2 linked regions of the Myxococcus xanthus genome follow. The protein of the gene in region 2 binds, or shares a complex with, the protein of the main gene of each other region. Links are inferred from orthologs where the notes say so. Each region holds a gene or a part of one and is shown on either strand. Other genes may lie near its edges.

What was found.
Region 1: the proteins of tsaD (region 2) and tsaE are in contact, whole or in part, in a crystal structure (PDB 6N9A), measured with the Thermotoga maritima proteins. The link is inferred for Myxococcus xanthus from one-to-one orthologs. Residues at the interface, in WP_004082750.1 of Thermotoga maritima: Cys10, Asp11, Arg49, His50, Leu82, Gly84, Gly135, Gly136, Glu154, Thr155, Leu156, Asp157, Asp158, Ser159, Glu162, Asp165, Lys166, Arg169, Leu170, Tyr175, Lys213, Thr214, Leu217, Tyr218, Gln221, Arg222, Asn324; in WP_004082108.1 of Thermotoga maritima: Leu37, Gly38, Lys46, Lys57, Val59, Lys60, Ser61, Thr63, Phe64, Thr65, Leu66, Met67, Val69, Pro71, Tyr82, Arg83, Leu84, Asp86, Asp88, Phe89, Asp93, Ile128, Asp130, Glu131, Arg134.

What each region holds. Positions count from the first base shown.
Region 1 is NZ_CP017174.1:5,341,192-5,351,829, forward strand. Bases 7,639-10,638 are described here. They hold tsaE (tRNA (adenosine(37)-N6)-threonylcarbamoyltransferase complex ATPase subunit type 1 TsaE), read right to left. Parts: upstream 9,382-10,638; coding sequence 8,896-9,381; downstream 7,639-8,895. Other genes in these bases: BHS09_RS21910 (pentapeptide repeat-containing protein), read left to right, coding at 7,710-8,729; BHS09_RS21920 (NAD(P)H-hydrate dehydratase), read right to left, coding at 9,378-10,638. Outside these bases: BHS09_RS21880 (FdhF/YdeP family oxidoreductase), read right to left, coding at 1-1,379; BHS09_RS21885 (BON domain-containing protein), read left to right, coding at 1,628-2,845; hutU (urocanate hydratase), read left to right, coding at 2,954-4,609; BHS09_RS21895 (hypothetical protein), read left to right, coding at 4,612-5,367; hutI (imidazolonepropionase), read left to right, coding at 5,371-6,636; BHS09_RS21905 (class II glutamine amidotransferase), read left to right, coding at 6,727-7,590. UniProt on the Escherichia coli protein: Required for the formation of a threonylcarbamoyl group on adenosine at position 37 (t(6)A37) in tRNAs that read codons beginning with adenine.
Region 2 is NZ_CP017174.1:2,328,896-2,339,412, reverse strand. Bases 2,499-5,377 are described here. They hold tsaD (tRNA (adenosine(37)-N6)-threonylcarbamoyltransferase complex transferase subunit TsaD), read right to left. Parts: upstream 4,497-5,377; coding sequence 3,501-4,496; downstream 2,499-3,500. Other genes in these bases: BHS09_RS09935 (response regulator), read right to left, coding at 4,546-5,377; rsmA (16S rRNA (adenine(1518)-N(6)/adenine(1519)-N(6))-dimethyltransferase RsmA), read right to left, coding at 2,635-3,486; BHS09_RS09950 (hypothetical protein), read left to right, coding at 2,499-2,627. Also shown: panC (pantoate--beta-alanine ligase), read right to left, coding at 1-409; panB (3-methyl-2-oxobutanoate hydroxymethyltransferase), read right to left, coding at 412-1,329; BHS09_RS09955 (deoxynucleoside kinase), read right to left, coding at 1,494-2,138; more of BHS09_RS09950, read left to right, coding at 2,349-2,498; more of BHS09_RS09935, read right to left, coding at 5,378-7,407; BHS09_RS39265 (J domain-containing protein), read right to left, coding at 7,606-10,517.

The sequences.
Region 1 (10,638 bases), 3.0 Mb from region 2 along the record:
CCGAACTCCCGGGACAGCGCCGTCAACAGGGCCTCGGGCGGCTTCTCCCAGATGCCCATGGTGCGGTCGCCCTGCACGTTGCTGTGACCGCGCACCGGGCACAGGCCCGCGCCCGGCTTGCCGATACCGCCGCGCAGCAGCGTCAGGTTGACGATCTCCTGAATGCACGCCACGCCGTTGCGGTGCTGCGTCAGCCCCATGGCCCAGCAGAAGATGGTGCGCTCGGAGCGCGCGAGGATTTCCGCCGCCGCGAGCACCTGCGCGCGCGGCACCCCACTCCCCTCCTCGACGTCCTCCCACTTGACCGCGCGCATGTGGGCCGCGTAGGCCTCGAAGCCCAGCGTCTTGTCGTCGATGAAGCCCTTGGCCACCACCGAGCCGGGGTTCGCGTCCTCCATCTCGAACAGCGCCTTGGCGATGCCCTGGAGCAGCGCGGCGTCGCCGTTGATGCGGACCTGAACGAACAGGGAGTTGAGCGCCGTCCCGGGCCCGATGAGGTGCAGCACGTCCTGCGGGTGCTTGAAGCGGTTGAGCCCCGTCTCCGGCAGCGGGTTGATGCTGACAATCTGGCAGCCCCGGCGTGCGGCGGCCTCGAGCGACGACAACATGCGCGGATGGTTCGTCCCCGGGTTCTGCCCGATGACGAAGATGGCATCCGCCTTGTCGAAGTCCTCCAGCGTGACGGTGCCCTTGCCGATGCCCACCGTCTCGTTGAGCGCCGAGCCGCTCGACTCGTGGCACATGTTCGAACAATCCGGCAGGTTGTTGGTGCCGAACTGCCGCACGAAGAGCTGGTAGAGGAACGCCGCCTCGTTGCTGGTGCGGCCAGACGTGTAGAAGCTCGCGGCGTCTGGCGTGTCGAGCGCGTTCAGCTCCTCGGCCACCAGCGCGAAGGCTTCGTCCCAGGACAGGGGCTCGTAGTGCGTGGCGCCTTCGCGGAGCACCATCGGGTGCGTCAGCCGGCCCTGCTTGCCCAGCCAATGGTCCGTCTGGAGGGAGAGGTCCGCCACGCTCCATTGACGGAAGAACTCCGGCGTCGCCCGCGCGGCCATGGCCTCTTCCGCCACCGCCTTGGCGCCGTTCTCACAGAACTCCGCCATGGAGCGGTGCCCCGGGTCGGGCCACGCACAGCCGGGGCAGTCGAAGCCCTCCTTCTGATTCACCTTGAGCAGCAGCTTCGTCCCGCGCACCACGTCCATCTCACCGTAGACGTGCCGCATGGCGGAGATGACGGCGGGGATGCCGCCCGCCACCGTCGCGACGGGCCCCACGGAAGGGCCATGGGCCTCCTCGGGAGGCTGGGCGCAGGGCGTTGCCTTCGCGAGCGCGGACGACGCTTGCGCGCCAGGCCCCTGTGCGTTCCGGCTCCCGTCGTCCATGGCACTCCCTCCAGGCATCGCGCGGCCGGCTGGCTGGCTGGTCGCGGCAGGGGACTCTACCGCGCTCTGGCCGCGCGGGAACGCTCATGGAACGACTGGCGCCTCCCCCGGCATACGGCGGCCACTCCAGGGCCCCCATGCCCGGCCGAGCCCCTGGCGGGGCCTGCCTGCATTGCCAGCAGCGCTCGCGGTCCAGAACGTCAGGAGACAGGCCCTGGGCGAACGCTTAACGAGAGGAGGCCATCCAGATGAACGGCAGGCGCGATGACGACCGGCGATGGGGAGACAGGGAGCGGGAGCAGCGGCCCTCGAGGGGCTGGGAGGACGAACACACCCATCCGAGGGACACCTGGGCCCGCGCCCCGGCCAGGGATGATGAGCACGGCTACGAGCGCGGGTCCGAACGCAGGGGCGACTTCGAGCGGGACGACGCCGGCGCCGAGCGACGACGGGGCGATCCGCACCGGGGCCACCACCGCCGAGGCGGTTGGGCCTCCGAGGATGATGCGTTTCCACGCTCCTTCGACAGCGAGCGGCACTTCCGGGACGCGGCGAGGGACCGGGACACACGCGACTACCAACAAGACGTGGACTTCGGACGCGCCGCGCGCGCCCTGGACCAGGGCCGGGAGTATGGCCGCGACTTCGACCTGGACCGGGAGCTGGACCGCCGCGCCCGGAACTTCGACCCGGAGCGCATCGCCAGACGGCCCGGCTACAGCCCGAGCGGCACGTTCCGCGAAGTCGAGGAAGACTGGCGCCTGGAGCCTCCCTACCTCGGCGTCCTGGAGGACGTGGGGACGGAGGTAGGACGCCGGGGCGGACACGAGAGGCCAGAGCGCCGGGGGCACGGCGGAAGGCACCATGGCCACCGAGGCGCCGACGACGCCCACGAGCGCCGACGACGGGAAGCGGGCGGCATGGACCGGGGCCGGCCCTGGCGCGCCGCCGGACGCATGGCCGAAACGGATGTCCGCTACGGGGGCACACAGCCCGCGGGCCACGGCCCTGGTGTGGAGAACATGGCGCCACCGTGGGATGGGTACGCCACCAGTCCGTCACGGCCGGACGACCACGATCTGGGGCAAGGTGGCTTCTCGGGTGGGCGCTACCGGCCCGAAGGCCCTGTGAGGGCGCCACCCCGGGGACGCGCGCCGCGAGGCTACCGGCGCTCCAGCGAGCGAATCCTGTCGGACCTCTGCGACCGGCTGATGCAAAGCTGGGTGGACGCCGAGGACGTGGACATCCGCGTGCGGGACGGCGTGGTGCTGCTGGCCGGCGTGGTGCGCAGCCAGGATGAACGACACGCGACGGAAGCGCTCGCCCGGGACGTGCTGGGGGTGAAGGAGGTCATCAACGACATTCGCATCGACCGCGAGGACGGCGTCGTGGACCGGCCCGCGTCACGCAGCCCCGTCCAGACTCCGGGTATGGACGCCTCCGACGACGACACGCTGCATTCGTGACGCGGCAGACGCGACGCGGCGCGACGCGGACATCGCGGTGGCCCGGAAGCACGCTGGTTCAGGTAGTGTGCCGGGCCTTTCCGTCCGCCACACTCTAGGAGTCCGTTCATGTCCCGCGTCATCCGCGCCCCCCACGGTTCCACCCTGTCCTGCAAGGGCTGGGTCCAGGAGGCCGCGCTCCGGATGTTGATGAACAACCTCGACCCGGACGTCGCCGAGCGCCCCGAGGACCTCGTCGTCTACGGCGGCACCGGCAAGGCCGCCCGCGACTGGCCCTCCTTCGACCGCATCGTGTCGAGCCTCCAGAACCTGGGCGACGATGAGACCCTGCTCGTCCAGTCCGGCAAGCCCGTGGGCATCTTCCGCACGCACCCGGACGCGCCGCGAGTGCTCATCGCCAACTCCAACCTCGTGGGCCGCTGGGCCAACTGGGAGCACTTCCACGAGTTGGAGAAGAAGGGCCTGATGATGTACGGCCAGATGACCGCGGGCTCGTGGATCTACATCGGCACGCAGGGCATCCTCCAGGGCACCTACGAGACCTTCGCCGCCGCCGGCCGCTTCCACTTCGGCACCGACGACCTGGCGGGCCGCCTCATCCTCTCCGGCGGTCTGGGTGGCATGGGTGGCGCGCAGCCGCTGGCCGCCACCATGAACAACGCGGTATTCCTCGGCGTGGAGATCGACCCCACTCGCGCTCGCCGCCGCGTGGAGACGCGCTACCTGGACGTCGTCGCCAAGGACCTGGATGAAGCGCTAGCCCTGGTAAAGGACGCCCAGGAGAAGCGCGTGGGCCGCTCCATCGCCGTCATCGGCAACGCGGCGTCGGTGTTCCGCGAGCTGTACCGCCGCGGCATCAAGCCGGACCTCGTCACGGACCAGACGAGCGCCCATGACCCGCTCAACGGCTACATCCCCACGGACCTGTCGCTGGAGGCCGCCGCCGAGCTGCGCCAGCGGGATCCGGAGACGTACGTCCGCCGCGCGCGCGAGTCGATGATGATGCACGTGCAGGCGATGAACGACTTCCAGAAGGCCGGCAGCCACGTCTTCGACTACGGCAACAACCTGCGCGGCCAGGCGGAGCTGGGCGGCATGGAGAACGCCTTCGAGTTCCCCGGCTTCGTCCCCGCCTACATCCGTCCCCTCTTCTGCGAGGGCATGGGGCCCTTCCGCTGGGTGGCGCTCTCCGGCGACCCGGAGGACATCCGCGTCACCGACCGCGTGGTGCGCGAGCTGTTCCCCCAGAAGGCCTCGCTCCAGCGCTGGCTGAACATGGCCGAGGAGCGCGTGGCGTTCCAGGGCCTGCCCTCGCGCATCTGCTGGCTGGGGTATGGCGAGCGCGCCAAGGCGGGCCTCGCGTTCAACGAACTGGTGCGCAAGGGCGAGGTGAAGGCGCCCATCGTCATCGGCCGGGACCACCTGGACTGTGGCTCGGTGGCGTCGCCCAACCGCGAGACGGAGGCGATGAAGGACGGCACGGACGCGGTGGCGGACTGGCCCATCCTCAACGCGCTGGTGAACGCGGTGAACGGCGCCTCATGGGTGTCCTTCCACCACGGCGGCGGCGTGGGCATGGGCTACTCGCTGCACGCCGGTCAGGTCATCGTCGCGGACGGGACGGCGGAGGCCGCGCGCCGCATCGAGCGCGTGCTCACCAGCGACCCCGGCATGGGCGTGCTGCGCCACGCGGACGCGGGCTACCCGGAGGCCATCGAGGTGGCGAAAGAGCGCGGCGTGAAGATTCCCGGCATCACCACCTGAAGATGAAGCAGGAGGCCGCAGTGAAGCGCTTGTGCGCGGCAGGGGTCGGACTGTGGGGCGCCGCCGTCGTGGGACTGACGGGGTGCGCCCCCACGGCGATGGGCCCCATGGTGATGCGGATGGGGCCCGGGGCGCCGGACCGCAACGTCATGCAGGTCGGCATGCGCTCCGGCCCCCGGCTGAGCGCGCCCATCGCGGGGACGCAGGCCGGCGTCGGAACGGGAAACAGCTTTCGGGGAAACGAGTCGAGCTTCTCCACGCAGCAGTGGGGCGTGGCGTTCGACGCGGCCCTGACGGTGCCCCTGTCCGAGCGGCTGCACCTGCACACCGGACTTCAGGGCGAGTTCCTCCTGCCCATCCCGCTGCCCGGGTACGGGCTGTACGCCGGGGCCTCGTACTACGTGGGCTCGGAGCAGCTGGGCCTGGCCCCGGCGTTGTCGCTGCGAGGCGCCTCTGATTTCGGGCTAGGCACCCCGCGCGGCGGGCCGGGCAGCATCTTCGGCGCGGAGGTGTCGTGCGCGCTCACGATGCAGCCGGAGAAGAACGTGTCCATTGGCCTGGTGCCCTTCGCGTCGTGGCACACGGTGGCGTCGCACGGGCGCAACGAACAAGCGTTGTATTACGGCGGCGTGGTGGCGGCGCGCGTCTCCTGGGGCGGAATGAACGACTTCGAGCTGTCGGGCGGGTTTGGCCGCGCGAAGGTTGGCAAGGGTGTGAGCTGGAACGTGCCCATCATGGGCGCACGCGGAGGACGTTGAGACATGGACGTGCTGGACCTGCTGGTGCGCAACACCTCCGAAGTGCTGACGGTGGAAGGCTCGCACCGCGAGCGCGCGGAGGACGCCCTCACGCCGCGCCCTGGCGCCGTGGTGGGTGTGCGAGGAGGCCGCATCGCCTACGTCGGCCCCGAGGCGGAGCTTCCCTCGAGCGCGGTGGGCCCTGACACCGAGGTGGTGGACGCCCAGGGTGGCTTCGTGGGCCCCGGCTTCGTGGACCCGCACACGCACCTCGTCTTCGCCGGTGAGCGCTCGGCGGAGTTCGACCTGCGCAACCAGGGCGCCACCTACCTGGAGATTGCCAAGGCGGGCGGTGGCATCGCCGGCACGGTGCGGGCCACGCGGGCCGCGAGCGAGGACGAGCTGGTGCGGCTCGCCCTCCCCCGCACGAAGCGCCTGTTGGAGCAGGGCGTGACGACGGCGGAGGTGAAGAGCGGCTACGGGCTCGACCTGGAGACGGAGCTGAAGATGCTGCGCGCGGTGCGGCGGCTCGGAACGCTGACGCCGCTTGAGCTGGTCCCCACGCTGCTGTGCGCGCACGCCGTGCCGGAGGAGTATCGCGGCAAGCGCGAGGACTACGTGCGGCTGTGCATCCAGGAGATTCTCCCCGCCGTCGCGCGCGAGGGGCTGGCGCGCTTCTGTGACGTCTTCGTGGAAGACAGCGCCTTCACCGTGGACGAGGCGCGCCGCATCTTGAGCGCGGGCCGGGCACTGGGAATGGTGCCGCGGCTGCATGCGGACCAGCTCACCGCGTGTGGTGCCTCCGAGCTCGCCGCGGAGCTGGGCGCCGCCACGGCGGACCACCTGGAGCAGGTGACGGACGCGGGACTCAAGGCGCTGGCGGACGCCAACGTCACGGCGGTGCTCGTTCCCACCTCCACGCTGTTCCTGCGCATGCGGCCCTACGCGCCTGGACGCCGCATCCGCGATGCGGGGCTCAACGTCGCTTTGGGTACCAACGTCAACCCCGGTTCCGCCATGAGTGAAAACACAGCGCTGGCGCTGGGACTTGCGTGCCTGGAAAACGGGCTTACTGCGGCAGAGGCGTATTGGGGAGCCACCCGTGGCGCGGCGGTGTCCTTGGGACTGCAACAGCACGGCAGGCTGACCGTGGGTGACCCGGGCGACCTGGTGGTCTTCAGCTGTGCTTCGTACCGCCATCTGCCCTACCATCTAGGGGTAGCGCACGCGCGAGTGGTCGTGAAGGCCGGACGCATCGCTGTCCGGCAGCAGATGGAAGGCTGCGCGTGAACCGGCGTCGCAGAGACACAGCGGCTCCGAGTGGATAAAGACGGGACGACATCCGTCAGGGCCGGACGTTAAGAGTATTCGTTGCTAGCCATGTGCCGACTATTTGGATTCCGTTCAGCGATTCCCGCCGCCGTGCACCCCTCCTTGGTGACGGAGAAGAACTCGCTCCTCATCCAGTCGCGCGAGCACAAGGATGGATGGGGCATCGCGGCCTACGGCGCCGAGCAGGCGCCGGTGGTTGCGCACGGTGTGGGGCCCGCCCACAGTGACCCGGACTTCGAGCGGGTGAGCAGCCGGGTGTCCTCCCACACGGTGGTGGCGCACATCCGCCTCGCTTCGGTGGGCGCGGTGGAGCTGCGCAACTCGCACCCCTTCCTCCATGGCCGCTGGGCGTTCGTACACAACGGTACGGTGCGGGAGTTCGCGCAGCACCGGGCTGCCGTGGAATCGCTCATCTGCCCGAGCCTTCGGACGAACATCCAGGGCACCACCGATAGCGAGCGGTGCTTCTACCTGTTCCTCACCCGCCTGGCGGCCCGGCATCCGATTGACCGGCAGGTTCCGGTGGAGGCCGTGGCGCGCGCGCTGGCGGAGACGATGACGCTGGTGGCCGCCATCACGGATGCCGCGAATCAGGATGGCCGCTCGGCGATGAACTTCCTCGTGTCCGACGGCGAGCTGATGGTGGCCTCGCGGCGCAACCGAACGCTGTTCGTGTCCACGGGCTCGTCGCGCGACGACGTGTCGACGCTGCCGGCGCCAGGAACGAAGCTGGAGCAGCTCGTCGTGGCCAGTGAGTCACTGTGTGGCGGGCCGTACTGGGCACCGGTGGCCGAAGAGGACGTCATCGGCGTGGACGCGAACCTCGTGTTCCACCACTGGCGCGTGCCGGAACTCGCGGGTCCGGACCTCTTCCCCGCCGTGAAGCCGGACACGTCGCGCGGCGTGGCCTGAGGCCTCCGCTGCGCGCCGAACTCATCGAACGGTGGCAGACGGCCGACGGTCAGCGGCGGCGCTCGGAGTTCCTGCAAATGGGGCTGCGGGGCAACTGGCCCGAGGCCTTGAGCGGTTTCGTGGCAACCTCCGAGCTGGGTGACAACCCAAGAGACCTCCGAGGCATCGACTTGTCAGGGCAGGACCTGGCATCCGCAGACTTGGTGCGCGCGCGGCTGGAGGGGGCGAGGCTCGATGGCAGCGGGCTGGAGTACGCCCAGCTCGACCTGGCAACACTCACGGGCGCATCGCTCCGGCTCGCCCGGCTGAACCACGCGAGCCTCCACGCGTGTGTCGCGTTAGGTACTCAATGGGATGACGCTCAGCTGGAAGGCACCCGGCTCACGGCGTCCAACTTGACGGGGAGTTCCTTCCGCCGAGCCCGGTTTCGAGGCGCTCAGCTCGAACAGACCATCTTGCTGAACGCGGACCTCCGCAACGCGGACCTGCGTGACGCGAGGTTGTTCCTCTGCGACCTGGAAGGCGCACTCCTCACTTGCGTCCAATGGAATCCGCCACGAACGTATCCCGTCACGAGCCAACACCTGGCCGAGATTGCTCGTCGTGCCGGATTCCCCTCATTCATCGAGCCGCTCCTGGTGCCCGGCGGCATCATGGACCTTCTCCACATGTCGAACAGGCAGGTTCTGCTCCACGTGGAGGCCGCGATAGAGGCCAGCACGGACGTCCAGTCGGAGCTGCGCGCCATTCTGCACGAGAAGAACTGGCGCATCGTGCTGATGGCGGCTGCAGGCATCGTGCTAGCGGGAGCCGACGAGGTCACGTTGGCGGCGCTCTGGGCGCGGATCGATGAAGGGAGCTGGGTCCACCCTCAGCTCACGGTGGCCGCGGTGCTCCGCGATCCATCCTGCGATGACCGGGTACGCGAGCGACTCATGCATCATGAGTTGCCGCGACGGAACAACATCCGAGAGAGCCTGGAGTGGGCGGCGACCGTTGGACGCAACGTGCTCGGCTTACGCGAGCCCCACTCCGGGCACCACACCTGCCAGGCTCACCGCTGGCTGAGACAACTGCAAGCCTTCGCCCCCCTGAAGGTCCAGGAACAGTGGTTACGCGGAGGCAGCGCCAAAACGTGAACAGGCCACGCGGGCGGCGGGGCCCCGATTGAGATTGAGCAGCTCCTGTTCGGAAATGTCGGGACTTTCGCCGCCGCCAAAACCCCCGACATTTCCGAACAGCACGCGCTCAGACCGCCCAGGGAGGCAGGGCCTGCCTGATGGGAGTCCGGTACCCCGCTTCGAGTCAGCCCATCCACGCGTCAAGCAACGCCGCAGGCCGTACACCAAACGCCTCCGCCATCAGCTCGCGTGCCTCGCCGCCCGCGTGCTTCAGCGTGACGCGCAGGTAGTCACGCGGCGCAGCCTGCGGAATCTTGTCCAGCCACTCCACCAGCATCGCGCTCTCGGTGCCTTCCAGGTCCAGGAAGCCCGTGGCGTACAGGTCGTCGTAGTCCGTCAGCCGGTACAGGTCCGCGTGGTACAGCGGGATGCGTCCCGAATACGGATACACAATCGCGAACGTGGGGCTCGCCACCTCGGAGCGAGGAACGTTCGCCCCGTCCGCCACTCCTCGCACCAGGTGCGTCTTTCCCGCGCCCAGGTCGCCAATCAGCCCCACGAAGTCACCGGGCTCCAGCAACTCACCCAGGCGCACACCCAGCCGGTGCGTCTCCTCGGGAGACTCCAGCCGTACCGTCCGCACACGCGCAGCCGACGCTTCCGTGCTCATCGTTCCCACCGCAGCCACACCTCGCACAGCCCCTGCTCCACGATGTCCCCTGCAACCAATCCCAGTTGCCCGCGCTTCGCCGCCGCCAGGTCCCCAGCGAGCCCGTGCGCGTACACCGCCGTCCAGATGGCCGAGGGCACTGGAAGCGACTGAGCCAGGAACGCGCCACAAATCCCGGACAGGACGTCCCCCGAGCCACCCGTCGCCATGCCCGGGTTGCCCGTGGTGTTGAGGTACACGCGTCCATCCGCGCCACTCGTCAGCGTCCGGTCCCCCTTCAGCACGAGCGTCACCTGAAGCCCCTCGGAGAACTGCCGCGCCACGTCCAGCCGGTGCGCTTGGACTTCCTTCGTGGACTTGCCCGTCAGCCGGGCCATCTCTCCCGGGTGCGGCGTCATCACCACTGGCCCCTTCGCCCGGCGCAGCACCGACAAGTCCGTGGCCACCGCATTGAGCGCGTCCGCATCCAGCACCGCGGGCACCTCCACGCGCGACAACAGCTCGCCAATCAGCGCCCCCGTCTCCGGGCCCCGAGGAATCCCCGGCCCGATGACGAGCGCATCCTTCCCCTCCGCCGCCGCCACCAGCGCGTCCAGGTCACCCATGCCCAGCGGCCCGGAAGCCTCCAGCGGGATGCCCATGATTTCCGCCGAATGCGCCTGGATGGTGTCCAGCGCGTCCGCGCGAGCCGCCACCGTCACGAGCCCCGCGCCTGAGCGCAGCGCCGCCTTCGCCACCAGGGCCGCGGCCCCCGTCTTCCCCCGGCTCCCCGCCACCACCAGGACGTGGCCGAAGGTCCCCTTGTGGGAGTCCGCCTTGCGCACCGGCAGCGTGCGCCGCGCGTCCGCCTCCTCCACCACGAAGAGCTCGGGACCGGAGACCTCCTTCGAGGACTCGCCCCCCATGCCGATGTCCACCTGGTGCACGCGGCCACACAGCGAGGCCCCCGGCTCCAGCACCTGCCCCGGCTTGAGGAAGCCGAAGGCCACGGTGGCATCCGCCTCCACACACGGAGAGAAAGGCTCCCCCGTGTCGCTCTGGAGCCCGGACGGCACATCCGCCGCCACCACCTTCGCCCCCGCGGCCCGCCAGCCGCGAATCGCCGCCACGGCGTCCGCGAAGGCCCCAGCGGGCGCGCGGCTCAAGCCCGTACCAAAGAGCGCATCCACCACCACGTCGCCCCGCCCGGGCGGCACCACGACCTCCAGCGCGCGCGGCGTCACACCGAAACCCTTCACCGCCTCCAAGTTCCGGCGC
Region 2 (10,517 bases):
TCGTGACGACGGTGGCCACCCCGCGGAAGTGCCCCGGACGCCGGGCCCCGCACAGGCCCTGGCTGACGTCCGTCACCTCCACGTACGTCTGGTAGCCCTGCGGGTACATCACCTCCGGGCCCGCGGGCGCGAAGATGGCCTGCGCGCCCGCGCTGATGCACTTGGCGACGTCACCCTCGTAGTCCCGGGGGTAGCGGGACAAGTCCTCCCGCGGCCCGAACTGCGTGGGGTTCACGAAGATGGACACGGCCACCACGTCCGCGCGGCGCCGCCCCTCGCGAATGAGCGAGAGGTGACCCTCGTGCAGGAAGCCCATGGTGGGCACCAGCGCGAGCCGGTGCCCCTCCCGGCGCAGCCCCGCCGTCCAGTCCTTCACGTCCTCAACGGTTTTCAGGACGGCGGGAGCCATGACTAGGCGGGTCTCCCGTAGACGGGGCCCATCTTCTCGCCATCCTCGGTGGGCGCGGATGGCTCCACCCGGGCCGCCGGAGCCGGAGCCCCCGTCGCCAGCCGGATGTTCTTGTTCGCCTTGAAGGAGTGCTCCTCGTCCGGGAACGCGCCCTTGCGGACCTCCGCGAAGTACGTGCCCGCGGCATCCGTAATCGAGCCGTGGAGGTTGGCGTAGCGCTTCACGAACTTCGGCTTGAAGTCCGGGTTCATGCCCAGCAGGTCGTAGCAGACGAGAACCTGGCCATCACAGTCCACGCCGGCGCCAATGCCGATGGTGGGGATGGACAGGCGCTGCGTCACGGTGCGCGCCAGGTCCATGGGCACGCCTTCCAGCACCAGCGCGTAGGCCCCGGCCTGCTCCAGCGCCAGCGCATCGTCCAGAATCTGCCGCGCCTGGTCATCGCCACGGCCCTGGACGACATAGCCGCCCATCTTGTGGACGGACTGCGGCGTCAGCCCCAGGTGTCCCATGACGGGGATGCTCGCGCGGACGATGGCCCGCACCGTGTCCGCGAACTCGGCGCCGCCCTCCATCTTGATGCTGCCCGCGCCGCCTTCCGCCACCAGCCGGCCCGCGTTGCGGACCGCTTCCTGGTTCGACACCTGGTAGCTCATGAAGGGCAGGTCGGCCACGACGTGCGCCCGGCGCGCGCCACGGGCCACGGCGGCCGTGTGGTAGACCATCTGGTCCATCGTCACCGGCAGCGTGGAGTCATGCCCCTGGATGACCATGCCTAGCGAGTCGCCTATCAGCAGTACGTCCGCGCCTGCCTCTTCGAGGATGTGGGCGAACGTGGCGTCGTAAGCGGTGACCATGCAGATCTTCTGACCGATCTGCTTGAAGCGCTTCAGTGTGTGGATGGTGACCTTGTCCTTCACGGTTCACCTCCTATGGCTACGGGTTGAACGGCCTGACGGGTCCATTCGCGCCTCGCCGTCCCCTCAGGGGATCGCCGGGAGCCCTGGGCCCGCCACCGCACTCTAACGCCCCCGCGCCTGCCGTGGGGGCATTGAAGGCGGACGTCCCACCAGGAGCCTGACTTTCAGCCCCGGCGGGAAGCCTTCGGAACGTAATGCTGCGTCCCCGGCTTCGCTTTCCGGATGGTGGCAAGCAGGTCTTCCCTGTCTGCCTCGACATTCACGAAGTCGATGTCCGAGGTATCCACGACGAGGAGCGGCGTGTCCGTGTAGTGGAAGAAGAAGTTGTTGTAGGAGTGGACGAGCCCCTCCAGGTACGTGGGGTCGAACTTGCGCTCGAACTCCCGGCCGCGCTTCTTGATGCGGTGCAGGAGCACGTCCAGTCGGGCCTGGAGATAGATGACCAGGTCCGGCTTGGCCACGCGGGGCCCGAGCGCCTCGAAGACGCGCTCGTAGAGGGCCAGCTCGTGCGCGTCCAGATTGAGGTGCGCGAAGATGCGGTCCTTGGCGAACAGGTAGTCGCTGACCGTCATCGAGCTGAAGAGGTCCTGCTGGAACAGCTCCTGCTGCTGCCGGAAGCGCGACAGCAGGAAGAAGATCTGCGTCTGGAACGCGAACTTCTGCCGGTCCGTGTAGAAGCTGGAAAGGAAGGGGTTCTCCTCCACGACTTCGAGGATGCGCCGCCCCGCCAGACGCTCCGCGAGGATGTTGGAGAGGCTCGTCTTGCCCACGCCAATGGGCCCTTCCACCACGATATACCGGTAGTCCATCCGCCCGAGGCCTCCCGCCCGCGGAATGCGCTTTGAGACCGCGCGCGCGAGACATCGCGCGAAGGCGCGGCCACGCACGCGGGCGGATAACACAACACGGCCGCTGGAATCCGGCAATTTTCCACGGCGGCCCGCGTCCCTTGACGCTCCGAGACGCATCCCCTACGGTCCGCGCGACTTCTTGGCGTGTGCGCGGGGTGGTCTCCGGACATGAGCGGCAGACACAGGGCGAAAACAGTGGTGCGGCTGGAAGAGGCCCGCCAGAGCACGCCCACCCAGCGAGCGCCCACACCTCCCGTGGAGCCGGATCCGCTCTACGGCGTGGTGCTGCTCAAGACGGCCATGGAGCTGAAGCGCCGACAGGACGGCACCGTGGAGGACATCCTCCGCGGCGTGCTCGCCCGGATGCGCATCCCCGAAGCCGAGTTCTTCGCCTACCTGGAGCAGCAGGGCGGCCTGCTCCAGGCGCTGGGCATGCGCGGACGCTAGCTGCGCCCTACTCCGCGGGCGTAGGCGGGGCCTCCTTCACGGGGCCAAGCGCGCGCTCGATGGCGGCGAACTCCTCGGGAGCCAGCGTCTCCGCGCGGCGCTGCGGATCCACGCCCGCGGCCTCCAGGGCGGCGATGAGCGTCTCCGTCGTCCCGAGCGTCGGGTCCGACTTGATGGAGTTGATGAGCGTCTTGCGCCGGTGCGCGAAGGACGCCTTCACCACGCGGGTGAAGCGGGCCTCGTCGATGATGGGCGCGCGCGGCGACTTGCGGCGGGTGAGCCGCAGCACCGCGGAGTCCACCTTCGGGGGCGGATGGAAGCGCCAGGCCTCCAGGGTGAGGACGTTGTCCGCGTCGTAGTGCATGCCCAGCAGCACCGTCAGCAGCCCGTAGTCACGGTTGCCGGGCTCCGCGGCGAGCCGCACCACGACTTCCTTCTGGAGCGTGAAGACGGCGCGCGAGACATGGGCCCGCTGCTCCAGCACTCGGAAGAGAATGGGGCTGGTGAGGTGGTACGGGAGGTTTCCCGCCACCGCGACGTCGGGCGCATTGGCCACCTGCGCGAAGTCCACCGTGGCCGCATTGCCAGACACCACGCGCACGCCGGGGATGGCCTCCTTCTCCAGCACCATCACCATGTCCCGGTCCCGCTCCACGGCGGTGACGCGGGCCCCGGTGGCGGCCAGGAAGCGCGTGAGGTGGCCCAGGCCCGGGCCCAGCTCCACCACCGGCTCATCGGCGCGCAGGTTCAGCGCGTCGGCGATGGCCTCCAGCGCGTCCTCGTCTCCGAGGAAGTTCTGTCCCCAGCTGTACTTGGCGCGCAGGCCATGCCGCTTGAGGATGTCTCTTGGCGATTCCACCCGTCTGCTCCCCTCTACATGCGCCAGGCCGGGTCGGCGGCGAGGCGGAAATCTCCGCGCAGGCCGCGGCGGTACGCCTCATACCCTGCCACCGCAATCATGGCGCCATTGTCCGTGCACAGCCGCACCGGGGGCAGGAACATGTTCAACCCCCGCTCCTCGGCCCGCGCCTGACACAGTGCCCGCAGCCGCGAGTTCGCAGCGACGCCGCCGCACAGCACCAGCTGCTTGTGGCCCAACCGGCGCGCGGCGGCCACCAGCTTCTTCGACAGCACGTCCGCCACGGCCTCCTGGAAGGACGCGCACAGGTCCGCCAGCGCCTGGCCCTGCGGCACGCCGTGCTTCTGCACGTGGTGCAGCACCGCCGTCTTCAACCCGGAGAAGGACACGTCGAAGTTGTCGCCCGGCAGCGCGCGCGGGAAGCGGATGGCCTCCGGATTCCCCTGCTGCGCCAGCTGATCGATGGGCTGCCCGCCCGGATATGGCAGGCCGAGGATGCGAGCGGTCTTGTCAAATGCCTCGCCGGCCGCGTCGTCGCGTGTGCTGCCCACCAGCCGGTACTGCCCGTAGGCCTGCACCTCGTAGAGGCTGGTGTGCCCGCCGGAGACGACGAGCCCGAGGAACGGCGGCTCCGGCGCCACCTCCAGCAGCCGGATGGCCAGCAGGTGGCCCTCCAGGTGGTTGGCGCCCACAAAGGGCTTGCCCGTCGCCAGGCTCAGGCCCTTGGCCACCTGCACGCCCACCAGCAGCGCGCCGATGAGGCCGGGGCCGGACGTGACGGCGATGAGGTCCACGTCGTCGAGCGTCTTGTTCGCCCGCGTCAGCGCTTCGTGGACGACGGGCAGCACCTGGACGATGTGGTTGCGGCTGGCCAGCTCCGGCACCACCCCACCCCACCGCCGGTGGATGTCCACCTGCGTGGAGACGACATCCGACAACGCGCGGCGGCCGTCCTCCACGACGGCGGCGGCAGTCTCATCACACGAGGTTTCCAGTCCTAGGACGAGCAAGGCGGCTCACTTCTCAGGGGGCCAATGAAGGAAGTGGGGCCGCCCCCGCTCAGTTGCCCAGCCCCCTGAGCAACGTGCGGACCTCTTCGGCGGAAGACCCCGTCGGTTCCAGCAACAAGTACTGCTTGTAGGCGTCGGCCGCCTGGGAATTCTTCCCGGTGAACTGTAGCGCCATGCCCAGCGACAGCCAGGCACGGGCGTTGGAGGCCTCTTCCTTGACGACCTCCTGCAGCAGCTTGGCCGCCTCGCGGTAGGCCCCGTCCGTGGTGAAGCCGTTCACCAGCGCGATGCCCAGGCCCGCCTTCGCCTCCGTGGCCGTCGGCTTGAGCGCCAGCGCCTTGCGATAGCTTCCCGCCGCCGACCGGAACCGCTGACTGACGACGGCCGCCCTCGCCTGCTTCACCAGCGTGGCGAACTCGACCTCCGGATCCACGGCGGGCGCCGGCGGAGTGGTGGTCTCGGTGGTCTCGGTGGGCGTCGCCTCGGGCGGCTTCGGCGCCTCGGCAATGGCCACGCCCGCATCTGGCGTAGCGGCGGGCGGCTCCGGCGGAGTCTCGGGAGCATTGGCCGTGGCATCCTCGGGCGGTGGCGCCTTCTCAGGGGGCGGCGTCTGCTGGGCGTCGCCGTTCGTGGGGGCCTTCGTCTCCACCACGGGAGGCTTCGACGGAGGCGTTTGCGACGGACCGCTGCCCGTCCCCGCGACGACGGCCGCGACCGCTCCGATGAGGACCACCGCCGCGCCGATGATGAGCCCGGTGCGCTTGGAACGACCCGCGTTGGCCACGCCTGCGTCATTCGCGTGCGTGGCCGCCGCCGGCTTCCTTTCGGCCGACTGTCCGGAAGAAGCGGGCTTCGCGGGCGCAACAGGGGCGGCGTCCGCTGACTTCACGGGCGTGACGACTCCGTCGTCGGTGGGCTTCGAGGAGGCAGCCGGGGCGGCCTCCTCGGGCGTCACGGGCGCGGCATCCACGGGCGTCGAGGACGGCACTGGAGCGGTATCGACCGGCGTCGCGAGCGCGGTGGCGGCCGGCTCGGCGGGCTGCGTCTCCACGGCAGGCGGAGCCGATACCGGGGATGCGAGAAACGGTTCGACCGTGCTGGCCAGTGGCGCGCTGGGCGTGGGCGGCTCGGCGGACAGCTCGGGCACGCCGTGGCCCGGATAGGGCGGCAGCGCGCGCTGGGACGTGGCGGGAACCTCTTCGGCCACGAACTCCGCATCGACCTGCACCGGCGGGATGGGCGGCGTCACGTAGCCGCTGCCACTCACCAGCGTCACCTCGGATGACGGCGGTGCCGGCGTCGGCGGGGGCACGGGCGGGAACGGATTGGGTGCCACGGCCGCGCCACCGAAGATGGGCGCACGCGGCGAGGGCACGGGCTCGAAGGCGGGCGCGCTCACGGCGAAGGCGGAGGAAGAGGAGGCGCCATGGGCCCGCGGCGTGTGCGACCAGCCAGAGCCGGGCCCCCACGTAGTGGGCGCGCTGATGCCCTCGGTGTCCACGCGGCTCCAGTCCAGCAGCAGGCTGCGACGCGCGTGCTCCACGGCGCGATGGGCCGGCGGCGGCTCGACCAGGAACGCCGAGCCCTCTTGCGCGGGGACCTCCGGAACCGGCTCGGCCACCGGAACTTCGGGCGTGTACTCGGGCGTGTCCGAGCGCTTGGGCCGCGCGTGGAAGACGACCACGTTGGCGGGCTGCGCAGGCGCGGCGGTCGGCTGCGGCGGCGCGGCCGGCTCGTCCTCCACGCCCGCGGGAGGCGCGAGCACGCTCTGCGGCATGGACCGCGGGGAAGGCTCCGGCGCGGCGGCCACGGGCTCGGGGGCCGCTTCGGGCACGGCGGCTTCGGGAACGGGCTGCGGCGGATTCTCCGGCGCGGGAGGCGCGGGTTCCACGGTCGCGCTGGCCTGCGGGGCCGTGTTGAGCCACTGCTCGATGCCAGGCTTGCTGCTCTGCACCGGCTCCAGCGGCGCGTTGCCCAGCTCGCGGATGAGGCCCTCAAAGTACAGCTTGCTGATGATGCCCAGCGCAGCCAGGTCCTCGAAGTCCGAGTCCTCCACCACGCGGCTCAACGCGCGCTTGCCGTCGAAGAGCCTCAGGAGACCGTTCACCTCGTCCGGAATCTCCGACAGGCGGTCGGCGAGCTGGTGGTAGTCGATCTCGAACACCGTCTCGAGCGGCGGCAGCTGCTCGAGCATGCGGCCCCACTCGTCGAGGCGGCGCATGCCCTCCATCAGCAGGCCCTGCGTGGAGATTTCGATGCGCTCCGGACGGTCCAGCGCGCTGAACTGCACCTCGAACTGCCCCTCGAAGGTGTTCAGCATCCGGTAGAAGGCGTTCTCGCCCTTGAGCCGTCCCAGCTCCGCGTCGATGACGCGTCCGTCCTTGAAGTAGACAGTGCCGGTGCGCTCGCCCTGGATGTTGATGAGACCCGTCTTGCGGCCAATCTCGAAGGTCTGCACCAGGTCCACCACGCCCATGTCGGCGAGGCTGCCGGCGAAGCCACCCTTCGTCGTCTCCCGCTTCTCGATCCTCTCCTTCTCCGCCTTCTGGAGGATCATCTTCACGCGGGTGACGATCTCTTTGATGTAGATCGGCTTGGTCAGGTAGTCGTCACCGCCAAGCTCCAGGCCGCGCACCTTGAACTCGACCGACTTCTGACTCGTCAGAAAGACGAACGGGATGAACTTGAAGCGCTCGTCGGACTTGAGCGTCTTGCACAGCTCGAAGCCGTCCATCTCCGGCATCTTCGTGTCCGCGAGCACGAGGTCCGGAGGGCTGATCTGGACCTTCTCGAGCGCATCCTTGCCGTGAATGGCCGTCGTCACGGAGAAGCCAGCCTTCTTCAGGCTGACCTCCATGACCCGGAGGCTCTTCGCGTCACCATCGACCAGGAGCAGGTGCTGCTTGGCCACGTTCCATGCCTTTCGTCACTGCAGACGGCCCAGGGAGCCTGACGCGGGAGCATCCTGCCCGCTTTCCAGGCGTGTCAATGGCTGGGGCCGGTGGGTAACCTGGCTGGCCTCCTGCTGGACAGGCGGCTCGAGTCAGGTGCGGGGAGAGTCAAATCGGGCCGGGCTGAAGCACCCGTACCCAGTGTGAGGCCTGCCGCGTTAGCGGAAGAAGCCTCCCTTCTTCGGAGGGTTCTTCTTGCGCATGTCGATGAGCCGCAGCTCCTGGTTGGCCTCCAGGTGCTTGGGGTTGGCGCGCACGGCCTCGCGGAAGCAGCGCTCCGCGCGGTCCATGTCGCCTTCGACCCGGGCAATGACGCCGAGCTGGTAGTGCGCCCGATCACAATTCGGATCGGCGCGCACCGCGTCCGCCATCATCTGCTTGGCCTTGGCCATGTCCGCCTTGCGCGCCGGATCCATGTAGATGGCCCAGGCCCGAGCGGACAGGTACAGGGGCTTGGGGTCCAGCGCGTGGGCGCGGTCGTAGTGGTCGGAGGCCGTGGTGAAGTCGCGCTTGCGGAAGAAGACCTCGCCCATCTTGTAGAGGTCGTCGGCGTTGCTGTCGGCACGGCCCTGCGGGCGGAGTACCGGGGCGGTCGGCGCGGACGCGGGCGGCTTGGGCAGGGCCTGCTGGGCCTGGAGGTTCTGCTGGTACGTCTTGCGCCGGGTGTCGTCGTAGAGGACCTCGTAGGCCTCTCGGATGGCTTCGAACACGGCGGTGATCTTCGGCGCCATGTGGGGCAGCGACGGCGGCAGGCGGTCCGGATGGAAGATCTTGGCCAGGTTGAGGAAGGCGGTCTTCACCTGGTCGCGCGTGGCGTCCTGCGGAACGCCGAGCACGTAGAAGTGGTCTCGCTTGGCCTGGACGTCCGCGAAGCGCTGCTCGAGCTTCTGGGCCAGGCGGGCCTCGTCGGGCCGGGGAGGCTCGGAGGCCGCGGGTGCCGGGGCGGCGGCGGGTTCGCTCGTGGGCGCGGGCGTGGCGCTCGGTGCGGCGGTCGGGCGCCCACCGAGGACACCCATGTTCTCCATGGCGCGGCGCAAGAGACGCTGCCGCCGGAGCTTTGCTGCCTCGTCGGGGTTGGAGGGATCTGCCGCCACGTCGTCCTCGTCAAAGTCCCAGTCGTCCAGGTCTCCGGACGGCTCGTCCCAGTCAGTCTGGCCAGTTGGCCATGAGTTGTCACCGGGGAAGGCCCCCGATGAATCCGGTGCTACCGGTTCGATGGTCGCCTCGACAATGGCCTCGACAGGAGGCTCGTCGAAATCGACGTTCGCCTGATTGACATCCGAGCGGACGAGCGACTCCAGGTGCGTATCGACCTGGAGGAGCGCGGCCTCGAACGACGCTGTCAGGGTGTCGGCGCCCTCGTCCTTGTCGAAGGCGACGATGCGCCAGAGGTCCTCGTCCCCTGACTTGGGTGCGGCCGGGCGCGGCGCGGGCGCGGACGGTTGGGTAGCCCAGCTGGCGTCGTCCTCCTCGTCGGGGGTCGCCTCCAGCAGGATGTCCGCGTCGTCTTCGGCGACAGGCGTGAGGACCGGAGGTTCGCCCGCGGCGGCGGGGCGGGCCGCGGGCGCGGGCAGTGGCTCGGCCACGGCCCAGAGTTCGGGCTCGGGTTCGACTTCCAGCAGCGGGAGTTCCGACTCGGTGTCGGACGCAGCGCTGAGGGAGATGGCCTCGGTGTGCCACTGCTCGTCCTGGACCGGGACACGGTCGTGCGTCCGGGTGGGCGGTGTCGGCTGGGGCGGCTCGTCCGCGAGCCAGGGCTCGAGCGGCTGGGACTTCGAGCGGCGCAGGGCCTCCTCCATGTCGTGGAGGAGCTCGGCCTGGGCCTTCTGCCGGGCGACTCGCAGGGCGTCCGCGCTTTCGGGCAGAGCGGCCAGGTCCAGGTCGGATGCACCGGCGTCCTGGACGGAGCCGGCCCAGGAATCCGCCTCGGAAGGCTGAGCGGGAAGCTCGGTGAGCAGGATGTCGCCCACATCAAGCGTGAGGGCCTCGACGTCCGCGGCCGCGAGTTCGGGGATGGAGGCGGACTGCGTGGAGTCTTCGGTGGGACGGGGTTCGTCTGCCTGACGGGCCTGCTCGGCGGCGCGAGCTTCCTTGCCGCGACGGACGGCATCGGCGCGGCGGCGTTCGACCTCCAGGCGCAGTTCTTCGGCCTGGCGGGCTTCTTCGGCCTGGCGGGCTTCTGCCTCGACGCGCGCGACCTCGGCGAGACGGGCCTCCTCCGCGGCCCAGATCTCCTCCGCGCGGCGGGCCTCTCTCGCAAGGCGGGCGGACTCCGCGAGACGGCGCTCCTCGATGAGGCGGGCTTCTTCGGCACGGCGTTCCGCCTCGAGCCGAGCCTCTTCCGCGAGACGGGCCTCCTCCGCAAGCCGCTCCGCCTCTTCCGCCAGGCGTTCTGCCTCGAGCCGAGCGGCCTCCACACGCTGCGCCTCTTCCGCCAGGCGGCGCTCTTCTTCGAGGCGAGCTTCTTCCGCGATGCGGGCCTCTTCTTCGAGGCGCGCTTCTTCGGCGAGACGGGCCTCTTCTTCGAGGCGCGCTTCTTCGGCGAGACGGGCCTCTTCTTCGAGGCGCGCTTCTTCGGCGAGACGGGCCTCTTCTTCGAGGCGGCGCTCCTCTTCGAGACGAGCCTCTTCCGCCAGACGACGCTCTTCGGCGAGGCGGGCCTCTTCCGCCAGCCGAGCCTCCTCCGCCAGACGACGCTCTTCTTCGAGGCGGGCCTCTTCCGCCAGCCGAGCCTCCTCCGCCAAACGACGCTCTTCTTCGAGGCGGGCCTCCTCCGCGAGCCGAACTTCCTCGGCGAGACGGGCTTCTTCAGCGAGCCGGGCCTCTTCAGCCAGCCGAGCCTCTTCAGCCAGCCGAGCCTCTTCAGCGAGATGGGCCTCTTCAGCCAAGCGACGCTCTTCTTCGAGCCGAGCCTCTTCAGCGAGACGCGCCGCCTCGTCAGCCAGGCGAGCCTCTTCCGCCAGACGACGCTCTTCTTCGAGTCGAGCCTCTTCCGCCAGCCGAGCTTCTTCGGCTACACGAGCCGCTTCTGCGAGCCGCGACTCTTCCGCCAACCGAGCCTCTTCGGCGA